2 regions of the Pseudomonas sp. DG56-2 genome follow, and region 2 is predicted to be linked to the other one. Evidence: riboswitches for the same ligand, from Rfam matches in the RefSeq annotation. Region 2 holds a riboswitch; the other holds the start of a gene.

Region 1 (7,382 bases), 2.2 Mb from region 2:
CGATGTCGATACCCACTGCCAGCGACATCGAACCGTCGCCAGCACGCGCCCACAGGGCAGCGAGATCGGCCTTGGCAAATAGATTCCAGGTCAGCCACAGGCAAGCACCCAGCAACAGCCAGATGCCCCACTTGCGCAGAATTTTGCGCACGAAGGTCAAAGGCCCGCTGACGGCCAGGGCGGTGGCCAAGGCGCCAAAGCACAAGGTCCATAGCATTGGGTTGGTCAGGGCGCTGCCCTCGCCGAAGGCGCGAGCGCCCAACAGGCTGGCGGCATCGCGCATGACGATAATTTCGAATGAACCCCAACCAATCAGTTGCATCAGGTTCAGCAATGCGGGCAGCCGTGCACCGTCGCGGCCAAGGCTGCGGCGCAGGGCAGCCATGGAGGAAAGCCCGGTATCACTGCCGATGACGGCAACCGCCGCCAGCAGCAGAACACCTACGCACGTGCCAAGGATGATCGCCAGCACGGCGTTGGCCAAACCCAGGCCAGGGCCGAGCAAGGCGCCGGTTTGCAAGACCATCAGGCCTATACCCAGGGAGAACCATAGGGAACAGAGGTCACGACCGCTCAAAACGCGCTGCTGGTCGGTAACCGGATAATCGGGAGAAAACTGACTCGGTGTGCTCACAAGGGAATCTCGACAGGGAGGTTTTTTGTTCTTAGGGCCCTATCGCGGGGCAAGCCAGATCGACTTGCCCCGCGATGCGGTTAGACCTTTTTGTACAGCTGGCTGCCTTCCTGGCGGAATCGCTCGGCCTGCTCGCGCATGCCGTCCTCGACCGCGACATCTACCGCATCAATGCGTTGGTTGGCCGCGTACTCACGTACTTCCTGAGTGATTTTCATCGAGCAGAACTTCGGTCCGCACATGGAGCAGAAGTGCGCGACCTTAGCCGAGTCCTTGGGCAGGGTCTCGTCATGGAAAGAACGGGCAGTGTCCGGGTCCAGGCCGAGGTTGAACTGGTCTTCCCAGCGGAACTCGAAGCGCGCCTTGGACAAGGCATTGTCACGGATCTGCGCGCCTGGGTGCCCCTTGGCAAGGTCAGCGGCGTGGGCGGCGATCTTGTAGGTGATGATCCCGGTCTTGACGTCATCCTTGTTCGGCAGGCCCAGGTGTTCCTTTGGCGTCACGTAGCAGAGCATGGCGCACCCGAACCAACCAATCATCGCCGCGCCGATACCGGAGGTGATGTGGTCGTAACCCGGGGCGATGTCGGTGGTCAGCGGGCCGAGGGTGTAGAACGGTGCTTCGTCGCAGCATTCGAGCTGCTTGTCCATGTTCTCCTTGATCAACTGCATGGGGACATGCCCCGGGCCTTCGATCATGCACTGCACATCATGCTTCCAAGCAATCTTGGTCAACTCGCCAAGTGTCTCCAGCTCGCCGAACTGCGCCTCGTCGTTGGCATCGGCAATCGAACCCGGACGCAGGCCATCACCCAGCGAGAAGCTGACGTCGTAGGCCTTCATGATTTCGCAGATTTCGTCGAAATGGGTATAGAGGAAGTTCTCCTGGTGATGCGCCAGGCACCACTTGGCCATGATCGAGCCGCCACGACTGACGATGCCGGTTACGCGTTTGGCGGTCAGCGGCACATAGCGCAGCAGCACACCGGCGTGAATGGTGAAGTAGTCGACGCCCTGCTCGGCCTGCTCGATCAAGGTATCGCGGAACAATTCCCAGGTCAGGTCTTCGGCCACGCCATTGACCTTCTCCAGCGCTTGGTAGATCGGCACGGTACCGATTGGCACAGGCGAGTTGCGGATGATCCATTCGCGCGTTTCATGAATGTGCTTGCCGGTGGACAAGTCCATGACCGTGTCCGAGCCCCAGCGAATACCCCAGGTCAACTTGGCCACTTCTTCTTCGATGGAAGAACCCAGGGCGCTGTTGCCGATGTTGCCGTTGATCTTCACCAGGAAGTTGCGGCCGATGATCATCGGTTCCAGCTCAACGTGGTTGATGTTGGCCGGAATGATCGCGCGGCCACGCGCGATCTCTTCACGGACAAATTCGGCGGTGATTTCCTTGGGGATACTGGCACCGAAGCTATGGCCTGGGTGCTGCTGCTCGAGCAGGCCGGCAGCGCGAGCTTCCTGCAGCTTCATGTTCTCGCGGATGGCGACGTATTCCATCTCGGCGGTAATGATGCCCTGGCGGGCATAGTGCATCTGGCTGACGTTGGCGCCGGCCTTGGCCCGACGCGGATTGCGTACATGGGCAAAGCGCAGCTTGGTCAGCTCGGCATCGGCCAGGCGCTGCTGGCCAAAGTTGGATGACAGCCCTTGCAGGCGCTCAGTGTCACCACGGGCGTCGATCCAGGCCGAACGCACGTCGCCCAGGCCTTTGCGCACATCGATAATGACATTGGGGTCGGTGTAGGGACCGGAAGTGTCGTAGACCAGCACCGGAGCGTTGGCTTCACCGCCGAAGTCAGTTGGCGTGTCGTCCAGGCTGATTTCACGCATAGGCACCTGGATGTCTGGGCGTGAGCCTTCGACATAGATTTTGCGCGAACGGGTGAATGGCTGTACGGACTGCTGATCGACCTGGGCCGATTCACTCAGATTGATAATGTTTTTTTCTTGTTTGCTCATCACAGGCTCTCCAGACAGCTTCCTAGCGGTGGAATGTCGGGAGAAGAACCTGAAAAAGCACGGACGCACCTTGGACCGGTGCTGTGCCATGTACGAAGATGTCTGCAGCTACTTACTCGGCTGGCTCGACATTCCCGGACCTGACACAAGAGACTCGCCGGGAAAGCGAGAAATCTTGTTCCCTACGCAGGCGCTAACCTGATCAGGTTCAACGGGATCCGGATTATCCGATCTCAGCCTCAACGCAAGGCACCCCGACAAGAACGGCCCCAGTCTAGTCTGCTCTTGCCTGCAAAGCCAACTGTACAAGCGCACTGACGATAAATGGCGCAATTGGCGGATTGTTGCAAAGTGCCTGCGCATCTACACTCACCGGTTCAGAAACACTCAATTGTTCAAGGATCGCCCTATGCTGCGCAAACTTTCACTGGCCCTTGCCGTGTCTTGTGCTACCAACGGAATGGCCTGGGCAGCAGACCCGCCCCTGTCAGCGAAAACCGATCTGGTCAGCGTCTACCAGGAAGCTGTGGATAACAACGCCGATCTGGCTGCGGCCCGCGCCAACTATGGTGCGCAAAAGGAAGTGGTACCTCAGGCCCGGGCCGGCCTGCTGCCAAACCTTTCGGCCGGTGCCGAAATGTTGAACACCCGCACCAAGATCGATGATCCGTCGATTACCTCGAGTCGCAGTGGCAACTCCTGGTCCGCGACCCTGGCCCAGCCGATTTTCCGCGCCGATCGCTGGTTCCAGTTGCAAGCTGCAGAAGCGATCAATGAGCAATCAGCGCTGGAGCTTTCAGCCACTGAACAGAACCTGATCCTGCAAACTGCCGATAATTATTTCTCGGTTCTGCGTGCCCAGGACAACCTGGCGTCGACCAAGGCTGAAGAAGCTGCCTTCAAACGCCAGCTGGACCAGTCCAACGAGCGCTTCGATGTGGGCCTCTCGGACAAGACCGACGTGCTTCAGTCCCAGGCCAGCTATGACACCGCCCGCGCCAACCGGATCGTGGCACAGCGCCAGGTTGACGATGCGTTTGAGGCGTTGATTACCCTGACCAATCGCGACTACACCTCTATTCAAGGCATCCGCCACACGCTGCCAGTACAGGTCCCGGTGCCAAATGACGCCAAGGCTTGGGTCGAGACTGCCGGCAAACAGAACCTCAACCTGTTGGCGAACAACTACGCCGTCAGCGCCGCCGAAGAAACCCTGCGCCAGCGCAAGGCCGGCCACGCGCCAACCGTCGATGCCGTTGCCCAGTACCAGAAAGGTGACAACGACAACCTCGGTTTCACCAACCCGAACCTTACCAGGCAGAATTACCGGGGTGATGTGGAACAGACCACTATCGGCCTGCAGTTGAATATCCCGATCTACAGCGGCGGCCTGACCAGCTCACAGGTGCGCGAGGCCTATCAGCGCCTGAACCAGAGCGAGCAACAGCGTGAAAGCCTGCGTCGCCAGGTGGTGGAGAACACCCGCAACCTGCACCGCGCAGTGAACACCGACGTCGAGCAGGTTCAGGCGCGCAAGCAATCGATCATCTCCAACCAGAGCGCCCTAGAAGCGACCGAGATCGGTTATCAGGTCGGTACACGCAACATCGTCGATGTGCTCGATGCCCAGCGCCAGCTGTACACCTCGGTGCGCGACTACAACAACACCCGCTACGATTACATCCTCGACAATCTGCGCCTCAAGCAGGCTGCCGGAACCTTGAGCCCACAAGACCTGACGGATCTGAGCCGCTACCTGAAACCGGACTACAACCCGGACAAGGACTTCCTGCCACCAGACCTGGCTGCTGCTGCACAGGCCAACTTCAACGCCCGGCCTTGAACAAGCATCGCAGGGCAAGCCCGCTCCCACAGGCGCCAACCGCCGTGGGAGCGGACCTGCCCCGCGACGGCGTCAGAGCAATCGTCCCAACCCCTCGAGCAATCGCTGCAAGGCCCCCTGATTGGCCTTCATCACCGCCCGCCCCGCTTCACCCATGCGCCGCGCATCCTGCGGTAACTCGATAAGACGTCGAATCGCAGCCGCCAGGCCCTGGGCGTCGTCCACTTCCTGCAGCGCCCCAGCGTCACGCAGCATGGTTGCAATCTCGAGAAAGTTGAACAGGTGCGGGCCACTGATCACTGGCAACGACAGCGCCGCGGGTTCCAACAGGTTGTGTCCACCGTTTGGCACCAGGCTGCCACCGACAAACGCGATGTCCGCCAAGGCATAGAGAAACAGCAACTCGCCCATGGTGTCACCGAGCATCACAGCCGTATCGACACCCACCGGGTCGCCACTTGAGCGTCGAATCGTCGGAAACTGCGCAGCACACAACTCGAAGACACTGTTGAAGCGTTCAGGATGCCGCGGCACGAGAATCAACAAAGCATCGGCGTGATGCTCGAGCAACTGGCGATGGGCAGCCAGAATCACCTCATCTTCGCCCTCATGGGTACTGGCAGCGATCCACAGCGGACGTTGAGTCGCCTGCCATTGCTCGCGCAGCAACCTGGCACGCGGCAGCAATTGCTCGTCGATCCTCAGGTCAAACTTGATCGAGCCGGTCACCTGAACAGATTCAGGCCTGGCCCCCAACTGGCGAAAGCGCTGCGCTTCGGTTTCGGTCTGCACCGCAATCAGACTCATCTCGGCCAGCATCGGCCGGGTCAGCTTGGCAAAACGGGCATAACCTCGCGCCGAGCGCTCAGACAACCGCGCATTGGCCAGCGCCACCGGAATAGCACGCTTGGCACACTGGTGAATATGGTTGGGCCAGAGCTCGGTTTCCATGATCACCGCAAGCTTGGGCTGGACATGATCGAGAAAACGCCCCGCCGCCCAGGGCAGGTCATAGGGCAAGTAGCAATGCTGGATGCGTGGCTCATTGGCGAACATCGCCTGGACCCGCTCCGAACCTGTCGGAGTCATGCAGGTGATGGTAATCGGCAGCTGTGGATAAGCCTGCAACAGCGCGCGAATCATCGGCGCCGCAGCGATGCTCTCGCCCACTGACACCGCATGCACCCAAATGCCGCCTTTGCGCATGGCCGGCAGGTTGATGGCGAAGCGTTCGCCAATACGCTTGGCGTAGGCCGGCGCTTTACGCGAACGCAGGTACAGGCGCAGCGCAACCAGCGGCAGGCCCAGGTGAAACAGCAGGGTATAAAGTGTTCTATTCATGGCGCCGAAGTGTACTAGCCAATGGCTCGTAAGTGCACGGCGAAGCGTTCAGCCAACCACTGCGCCGCAGGGCCCAAGGGCTCATCGCGACGCCAGACCAACTCCACCACCAGCGCAGGCGGTGTCCATTCGCAGGACAACTCCACCATTTGCGCGTGATAGGTCGGATACTGCACTACGTGCCGAGGCAGCCAGGCCCAACCCAAGCCACGCATCAGCAGTTCGGCCATGGCGTAAAAACTGTCGGCGCGCCAGATCTGCGGACTGATCGGTTCACCGCCCGGATAACCACTTTCCTGTGGGGCGATCAGCAATTGTCGATGCCGCGCCAATTGCTGCCGATTGACCCTGCCCAACCGTGCCAGCGGATGATTGACCGCGCAGACCGTCACCATTTCCACCCGCCCCAAGGCTCGACGCTCCAGTGCCTGCGGCATGCGTTCGTGATGAAAGAGCAGGCCCAGATCGGCACGACGCTCGACCAACTTGCGCGCCACATCCCCTTGCGCACCGCTGGCCAACTGCACCTCCAGCATGGGGAACTGCTGGGCCAACTCGTCGAGACTATCGATCACCGGCTGATAGGGCATCGCTTCGTCCTGGGCCACGCGCAACTGCGCTTCCTGGCCGCGCAGCAACGCCAATGCACGGCCGTCCAGGCGCTCACACTGGCGCAATAACTCGCGAGCATCCTCCACCAAGGCGGCTCCGGCTTCGGTCAACCGAGGCTGACGACCGCTGCTACGTTCAAACAGGGTCACACCCAAGTCTGCCTCGAGCAGGGCGATGGCATTACTTACTGCCGACTGTGCCTTGCGCTGCACGCGCGCTACCGCTGAAAACGATCGTTGCTCGGCCACCGCGACAAACAATCGAAGCTGCTCCAGATTCCACTGCTGCGCCATGCAACCTATCTCCAATAAAGATAGGTAATGACTTTACCCCATTCAGGCTTGCTCTAGAATGCTCAGCCAGATCAGAGGAACATCACATGAATGCCTACACCTACCTGGCTATCGCCATCTGCGCCGAAGTCATCGCCACCGCCTCGATGAAGGCCGTAAAAGGGCTGAGCACTCCCCTGCCCTTACTGCTGATGGTCTGTGGCTACGCCGTGGCGTTCTGGATGTTGACCTTGGTAGTACGCAGCATTCCGGTGGGCATCGCCTATGCCATCTGGTCGGGACTGGGCATTGTGTTGATCAGCATCGCCGCGCTGGTGATCTATGGTCAGAAACTCGACATCCCAGCGATGCTCGGCATGGCCATGATCGTGGGCGGCGTGGTGGTGATCCAGGTGTTCTCGAAAACCGCCGGGCATTGATTCTCCTCACAGGCTGTATACTGGGCTTCTGTCCAAGCTTGTGAGGTGCATGCATGCCATCCGTTATTTCCACCGACGTCTTGATCGTCGGCGCAGGGGTCGCAGGCCTCTGGCTCAATGCTCGCCTGCGTCGCCTGGGCTATTCGACGGTTGTGGTGGAACGTGCCAGCCTCGGTGGCGAGCAGACCCTCAAATCCCAAGGGATCATTCATGGCGGCGCCAAGTATGCCCTGCATGGTGCGTTGACCGGCGCCTCCGAAGCCATTGCCG
Region 2 (7,382 bases):
CAACTGCAACCTGGAGCAGATGGTGCAACAGGGCAAGTTTCGCCGTGACCTGTTCTTTCGCCTGCGCATTATCTCGATCAAGGTTCCCAGACTGTATGCCCGGGGTGAAGATATCCTGTTGCTGGCCCGGCATTTCCTCAGCTTGCATGGCAAGCGCTACGGCAAGACCCATCTTTATTTCAGCCCTGAGGCTGAAGAGGTGCTGCTCAACTACAGCTGGCCGGGCAACGTGCGGGAGTTGCGCAATATGCTTGAGCAGACGGTATTGCTTGCACCTGCCGAAGAGATTGCTCCGCACCAGCTCAACGTGTGTATGAGTCTGGTTGATGAGCCTTTTGAAATGCCGGCCCCGGCTTTTCATGAAAGCCATGGCAATGGGGAATCTGCGATTTCAACCAGTTTGCCGGAGGTGGAGCGGGAAATGGTGCGCAAGATGCTCGACCGCACAGACTGGAACGTGACGAAATCGGCCCGCCTTTTGGGGCTGAGTCGCGATATGTTGCGCTACCGTATCGAGAAGCTTGGCCTGAGCCGGCCGGACAAGCGTCAGTGGTGAGGGTGTATGGGTCCACCCGATTTTGCACATATCCAATGGCGATGGTGGCGTTGAGTCACCTTTGCGCCCTTACGGCGCCTTACTTTGGCAGTCGCCCCAAAGTAAGCAAAGGGCTTGCCCCACCAGGGGCCCTACGCTGCGCTTCGGGTCCCCTCGCTACGGTGTCGCTACAGGGCATTGCGATCTACGCGTTGCAAGCAACACTACGATTCGCAACTTCGGCCAAGCCGAAGGCGCTGCGCGCTAGCCCTTTCGCAACACCTTCACTCGGCCCTTCTGGTTAACGGGGCGAGTGGATCAAGAGCAAGATCAAGAGCCAGTGCCAGTGCCAGATCTACAGGATTATTCAGCATTTAGGCCCATCTGCCAGAAGTCTGCTTCCAGGCGCGAGGCTTGGGCGAATACTTTGACCAGGTCCTCGAAGCGTCGTTCTGTCATTGTTCTTGAGGCAAGGTCGTCCAGGTGGGCGCGCGCTGCGCTGGCGACATGTTGGTATCCCGCGCCAGCATATTCGCCAATCCAGTCCCGGTAAGGGTGATCGGTCAGGGCTTCGATACCCTCGGGTGTCAGGTTGCGGCCTATTTCGGCATAGCCGATGACGCACGGTGCCAACGCCACGTGCAGGTCAAGCAGGTCTCCGGCGGCACCACAGTCCAGCACGAAGCGGGTGTAGGCGACGGTCGCTTGATGCTCGGGTGTAGCCGCCAGGTTTTCGGGGGAGAGTCCCCAACGCTCGCATAAACGTACATGCAGCTCGGTTTCATCAAGGATCGCGGCCAGCCCCGCCTGCGCCGCGCGTATGTCGCTCAGGGTACGGCTTTTGTAGGCTGCGAGCGCCCACGAGCGGGCAAACTGGATCAGGAACAGATAGTCCTGCACCAGGTATTTGCGAAACGCTGGCTGCGCCAGGGTGCCGGCACCCATCTGGCGAACGAAGTCGTGGTCTACGTAGCTGTTCCAGTCAGCCGCGGCTGCCTGTTTCAGGCGGTCGAAGATATCCATGGTTTATCCCTTGAGGTCGTAGGCGGCGTCGAAGAATGCGTGCTCCAGGGCAACGGCGCGCAGGAAGAAGTCGGTGCTGATCTGCGCTTGAGCAGGGCCGACACGGTCCAGTTCGGCGCGCAGGAAGGCGACGAAGCTCTGGAAGTCGGGGTTGTCATGCAAGGTTATCCATTCGGCATGTTCGAAGCGCGGCGGCAGTTGCTTGGGCGCGCGCAATGCCCAGTCCAGATACAGGCCTTCCGCAACGTTGAGCACGGCCAGGGCGGCGGCATAGGAGCGAGTCGCTGCCGCTTCGCGCATGATCGCCTTGAAACCTGCGGTGGGCACTGCGTCGGGTGCTTGCTGGCGCTGCGTTGGCGTCACCCCGAGGGCCTCGAACGCGCGCAGGAAGTAGGTGTTCTCTTCGCCGCTAATTACGCCGGTGAAACGTCCCAGGCGAATGCGCGCCTCGAAGGTATCGGCACTGGCAATGGCGGCGCCGAGCAAGGTCAGGAAAGCATCGATGAAGCGGTGATCCTGGATCAGGTAGTTGATCAGCACCGCATCGTCGAGGGTGCCGTCGAGCAGTTCGTTGACGAAGCGGTGCTCGACAGATTGCGTCCAGCTCGGCTCGCTCTGGCGGCGAAGGGTGTCGGTGAAGCGTTCGGTCATGGTACTGGCCTCAAAGATGGCGACAGTGAGACCGGCAGAGAGGCAGGTTGGCAATCCCCCATCCCTTCGCCGGCATTATCCGGATCAGGTTCGAAGGGTCACCGCGCTGCAGGTGCCAGCGGTTTCTCAGCCTGTTGCCAGGCTCCCCTTGGTGGCCGAATCTATACAGCAAGCAGCCAGGATTGTCACGTTTGTCACTAATGAATGCTGGAGGCCAATTCGAAGATCGGCATGTACATCAGAATAACGATCAGGCCGATCAACAAGCCGATGAAGGTCATCAGCAAGGGCTCGAACAGACGGACGAACCATTCGACCCAACGGCTGATTTCTTCATCGTAGAAATCGGCGCTGCGTTCCATCATCTGCCCTAGGTTGCCTGATTGTTCGCCGGCTCTGAGCAAGCGTAGGGATACCGGCGTGACCAGTTGCCCGGCTTCGAGCGCAGCTGACAACGACAGGCCTTCACGTACCCTTTCACACGCAAGTTCCAGCCGCTGTTTGGCGGCAAGGCCAAGCAGGCCGCGGGCCATTTCCATGGCGGTGAGTATGGGGATGCCGCCTTGCAAGAGGATTCCCAGGGAACGGTAGAAACGCGCCAGCTCGTACATCACCAGGCGTCGGTGCAGGGCCGGCAGGCGTTCGAGCTGGCGATTGAGCCAACTTCGTACCCGTGGATCCCGACGCAGCATCAGCAGGCTGGCGATCACACCCACAACACCCAGACCCAAAGGCGCCTGCTGGGCATGCAGGAACATTCCGGCCTGCATCAGCCACCGTGACAGCCAGGGCAGTTCAGTGCCCAGGCCCTCGAACACCAGACTGAAACGCGGCACCACATAGCCCATCAGAAACAGCACCACGCCACCGCCGACGATCAACAGCAACAAGGGATAGATCGAGGCGCTGACGATTTTCTGCCGCACCTCGTCCATGCGCTGGCGGTAGGCAACGTAACGCCCCAGGGCATCGCCAAGGGCCCCGGTTTTCTCGCTGGATTGCACCAGGGCGATATACAGCGGGGGAAACACACTGGGCAACTGCCCCAACGCCTGGGAAAAGGATTTGCCTTCATACAGCAGGCGTACCAATTCCCCGAGCGTCTTGCGCGCCTGGGGTGCCGATTCTTTTTCGGCCAGGCTTTCCAGGGCATCAATCAACGGCAGGCCAGCGTTGAGCAGGGTGGTCAGCTCCTGGCTGAACAACACCAGGTCGAAGGTTTCCTTGCGACGCCAGCGCATTTTGCCAAAGCGCTCACAGTTGCGCACGCTGACCACCCGCAGGCCTTGTTGCTCAGCCTGCAAACGAGCTTGTCCAGCGTCCTGGGCATCGAGCGTAAGCAGGATCACCCCGGACTTTCCCAATGCCTTGAGCTCGTAGCGCATGTGTCGCTCCTCCGCTTACTGCCAGCTGGTGACTTCGGCGTTTTCACCCTCGCCGCCGGGCTGTCCGTCCTTGCCCATCGAGAGCAGGTCGTACTCACCGTTCTCACCGGGTTGGCGATAGATGTAGTTGCGGCCCCACGGGTCCTGGGGGACTTTTTTCTGCAGGTAGGGGCCTGACCAGCGTGTCTCGTCGCTGGGGGCAGCGACCAGCGCCTGCAGGCCTTGCTCGGAATTGGGGTAATGCCCCACTTCCAGTCGATAGAGATCCAGCGCTTTGCTCAGGCCTTCGATCTGCGCCCGTGCCACCTTGGCCTCAGAACGCCCCAATTGACTGAAGTACTTGGGTGCAACTATGCCCGCGAGCAGCCCCAGTACCACCAATACCACCAGCAGTTCGAGCAGGGTGAATCCCTGTTGCGAGTACTTTTTTTTGTTCATGACAAGGCCCTCCATCGTGCGCCTGCAAGGCCTCATGCAATTGCCGTGCGCGTCTGCTGCAAGCCTTTGCGCTGCGCGGCCGGCAAGGCGGCACAGTGCTTGCGTCAGTAGCCTTGCGCCTCGGCAATCGGGGCATATGCCCCACTTTTCGGGGCCGCAACGGGGAGGGCGGGACCATGTACTGGTTATCTGCAGGAATCTTTGTCTGGCTGACCTGGGTGCTCCCGGTACAAGCCGATATGTACATCTCTATCAAGGCTGACGGCAGCTATGTGCTGTCCAACGTTCACCGCCCTGGCCGCACCTATCAACGGGTCATCAGTGAATCGGCAACTAGCCTGGCCAGCAGCGACCAGGCGCAGATGATCACCGGTATGCCCTATGCCGAGCTGGTCGCGGCGGCGGCTGAAGCCAACGATGTGCCGGCGGCGCTACTGCATGCGGTGATCCAGGCCGAGTCTCGCTACAACCCTAACGCCCGTTCAGCCAGCGGTGCGGTCGGCCTGATGCAGTTGATGCCCGATACCGCCCGGGAACTGGGGGTTACCAATTCGTTGGATCCCGCCTCGAATCTGCAGGGCGGGGCACGCTACCTCAAACGCATGCTGACCCTGTTCGACAACGACATCACCCTGGCAGTGGCCGCCTATAACGCCGGCCCGGATGCGGTGCTACGAAGGGGCCGGGTAGTGCCGCCCTATGCCGAGACCCAGAGCTACGTGCCAAAAGTGCTGCGCCAGTACCGTCGGCTGCAGGGGCTGGCTGTGGATGCGCCGCTGTAGGCGCGCTCCCCCGAAATGGGGAATAACGGGGAATACCCCCCAATTGAGATTCATTCAATAGCGTAGGTGGTTGAAATAAAACAATAAAAAACTCTGGCATGAGGTTTGCTCAAGCCTTTTCAGAGTCCACTTGCACCACCAGAGGCACGCCATGATGACTCCGATCAAAGGCTCAGTCCTGACTTCACTGCTGATCACTGCCGCCACCTTGGGTTGGCAGACAGTCAGCGAAGCTGCCGTGCGCTGCGAGCGCAATCTGGTGGCCAACGTAGTGGCGCTCGACCAGCCACTGATGTTCAACCGCCTCGGTGCCCAGAATGCCAACGGCATGATCTTCGCGTTGCGCCGCGATGTGATTGATGAAAGCCAAGTCACCCTCGACCAGGGTGGCGCAGCAGTGCCGGGCAAGGTCACGTTGCGCCCGGACAAGCGCCCACGGCCGATTGTGCTGCGGGTGGCGGCCGGTGATTGCCTGACCGTCAATCTGCAGAACCTGCTGGCTTATCAAGCCAACCCCAACAAGCACGGCATCGATCACGAAGAAGAGAACGAAGTCGAGGGCGAGGAGGGCGAGGAAGACGAAGGCGCTGAAGCGCCTGAAGGTGCTGAAAACGAAGTGGTCGATGATCAGGTCACCGACCGCCATGTCGGTTTTCAGGTCAACGGCCTGCAAGCAGTCAACAGTATTGGCGACATCGCCTCCAACACCGGGCGCAACGGCAACTTTCTGGTGGCGCCGGGCAGCAGCCGCAGCTACACCTTGTACGCCGAACGCGAAGGCGTATTTGCCGCCTCCAGCCGTGGTGCCCCGTTTGGTGGGGAGGGTGCCGCAGGCAACGTTGCCAACGGCTTGTTCGGCCAAGTGATCGTAGTCCCCAAAAATGGGCGCACCTACCGTAATACATTGACCGAGGAAGAAATGCGCCTGAGCACGGTTGGCCGGGCGCCGACCGGCCAGCCGATTGTCGATTACAAGGCCCGTTACCCTCAGGTCGAGCCCTGGATCCGTGAAGGCAAGGCCGGCTCGCCGATCATCGCCATGGTCGACGGCAACGAGATTATTTCCAGCGACTCTGACGCAATCGTCATGGGTCCCAATGACGACGGCAGCTTCCCGCCGTCCACCTACCCACTGGAGAGCATCGGCAAGCGCAACCCGGCGTTGCCCAACCGCCTGGAGCCTTTCCGTGACTTTGCCTCGCAGTTCACCGATGAAGTTGCAGTGACCCAGGCGTTTCCTGGTTACTGGGCTGACCCGGTAATGGGGCATGTGCTCGAACCTACCCGCGACTCGTTCATGATCAACTACGGGTCCGGTGGCATGGGCGCAGAGGTCATCGCCAACCGCCTGGGCGTGGGACCGATGCATGACTGCCTGTCCTGTGCCTACGAAGAGTTTTTCCTCAGTTCGCACACCGTGGGCGATGTGGCGATGCTGGTGGACGTTCCGGCCAACGTTGGCCTGGAAAACATACGTCCAGGGGAAAAACCTGGCGCCGAACAGGTTGGGGTCAAGGCCACCATGGCGCTGTACCCGGCCGAGCCTTCCAACGTCAACCACAGCTACATCGGCGATTTCGTCAAATTCCGCAACACGCACAACGGTCACGAGCAGCACATTTTCCACCTGCACGGACATCAGTGGCTGTTCAACCCCAACGACGACAATTCCGACTATGTCGATGCCCAGGGTATCGGCCCCGGCGCCGGCTATACCTATGAAATTGCCAACGGCGGCTCGGGTAACCGCAACCGCGTGGCGGGCGACGCCATCTACCATTGCCACTTCTACCCGCACTTTGCCCAAGGCATGTGGACCATGTGGCGGGTACATGATGTGTTTGAAGAAGGCACTCGCCTGGAGGTTTCCGCACAAAGCGAAACCGGCTATCACAGCGAGCCCTATGCCTTGCGCAGCGGCAAACCGGCCGTTGGGGCACGCGCCTTGCCAGACGGCGAAATCATCGCCGGCACGCCGATCCCTGCTGTTGTGCCGCTGCCAGGCAAAGCCATGGCACCGATGCCGGGCAAGGTGGCAGTTATTCCGAAACTCGCCGAAACCCTGGTCGCCGAGCATGATGACGACGACGAAGAAGAAGAGGGCGATGACGACGCCTCACAGCATTCCAGCGCCCCACGGGCTATCGGCTCGGTCGCCCTGGTGGATCGTGGCTTCGAGAACCGCAACGCCGATGGCAGCCTGAAGAACCCTGGCTATCCCTTCTGGATTGGCGGTATCGAAAGCACCGTGGGCCAGCGTCCACCCACCCCGCCGCTGGACATGCTTGATCCGGCCATGGCGCAGGCGCTGAAAAGTACCGGCAACGCGCTGTGGGCCAACCTTGATCCGGCCCAGGTCGGCGGCTGGGATGGCGGGCTGCCGCGCCATGCGCTTGACGGCATGGCCGCTGGCGGTGAGGCAGAGGTCACCACCACGGCATTGGATTTCTCCAAGCAGATTACCAAGGCCAAGGCGGTGTTCCTGCCCGAAGAGGGCACAGACGTCGAACAAGCCGCGATGAGTTTCCATTCAAAACTGGAGCACCCAAGCTTTGCGGTATTGCCAAG

The links. A riboswitch is a leader RNA that binds a small molecule or an ion and turns the genes downstream of it on or off. The one in region 2 is predicted to bind thiamine pyrophosphate.
Region 1: linked by a shared signal. The riboswitch ahead of thiC (phosphomethylpyrimidine synthase ThiC) and the one ahead of D3Z90_RS14155 (TenA family protein) in region 2 are both predicted to bind thiamine pyrophosphate.

What each region holds. Positions count from the first base shown of each region.
Region 1 is NZ_CP032311.1:5,307,346-5,314,727, forward strand. Features, by position in the region: gene cytX (putative hydroxymethylpyrimidine transporter CytX) at 1-634, opposite strand, end outside; gene thiC (phosphomethylpyrimidine synthase ThiC) at 715-2,604, opposite strand; TPP riboswitch at 2,767-2,871, opposite strand; gene D3Z90_RS24395 (TolC family outer membrane protein) at 3,014-4,447, shown strand; gene waaA (lipid IV(A) 3-deoxy-D-manno-octulosonic acid transferase) at 4,520-5,788, opposite strand; gene D3Z90_RS24405 (LysR family transcriptional regulator) at 5,803-6,693, opposite strand; gene D3Z90_RS24410 (multidrug efflux SMR transporter) at 6,780-7,112, shown strand; gene D3Z90_RS24415 (FAD-binding oxidoreductase) at 7,166-7,382, shown strand, end outside.
Region 2 is NZ_CP032311.1:3,154,012-3,161,393, reverse strand. Features, by position in the region: gene D3Z90_RS14165 (sigma-54 dependent transcriptional regulator) at 1-556, shown strand, start outside; gene D3Z90_RS14160 (TenA family protein) at 899-1,558, opposite strand; gene D3Z90_RS14155 (TenA family protein) at 1,562-2,209, opposite strand; TPP riboswitch at 2,254-2,368, opposite strand; gene D3Z90_RS14150 (type II secretion system F family protein) at 2,407-3,594, opposite strand; gene gspG (type II secretion system major pseudopilin GspG) at 3,610-4,032, opposite strand; gene D3Z90_RS14140 (lytic transglycosylase domain-containing protein) at 4,209-4,814, shown strand; gene mnxG (manganese-oxidizing multicopper oxidase MnxG) at 4,966-7,382, shown strand, end outside.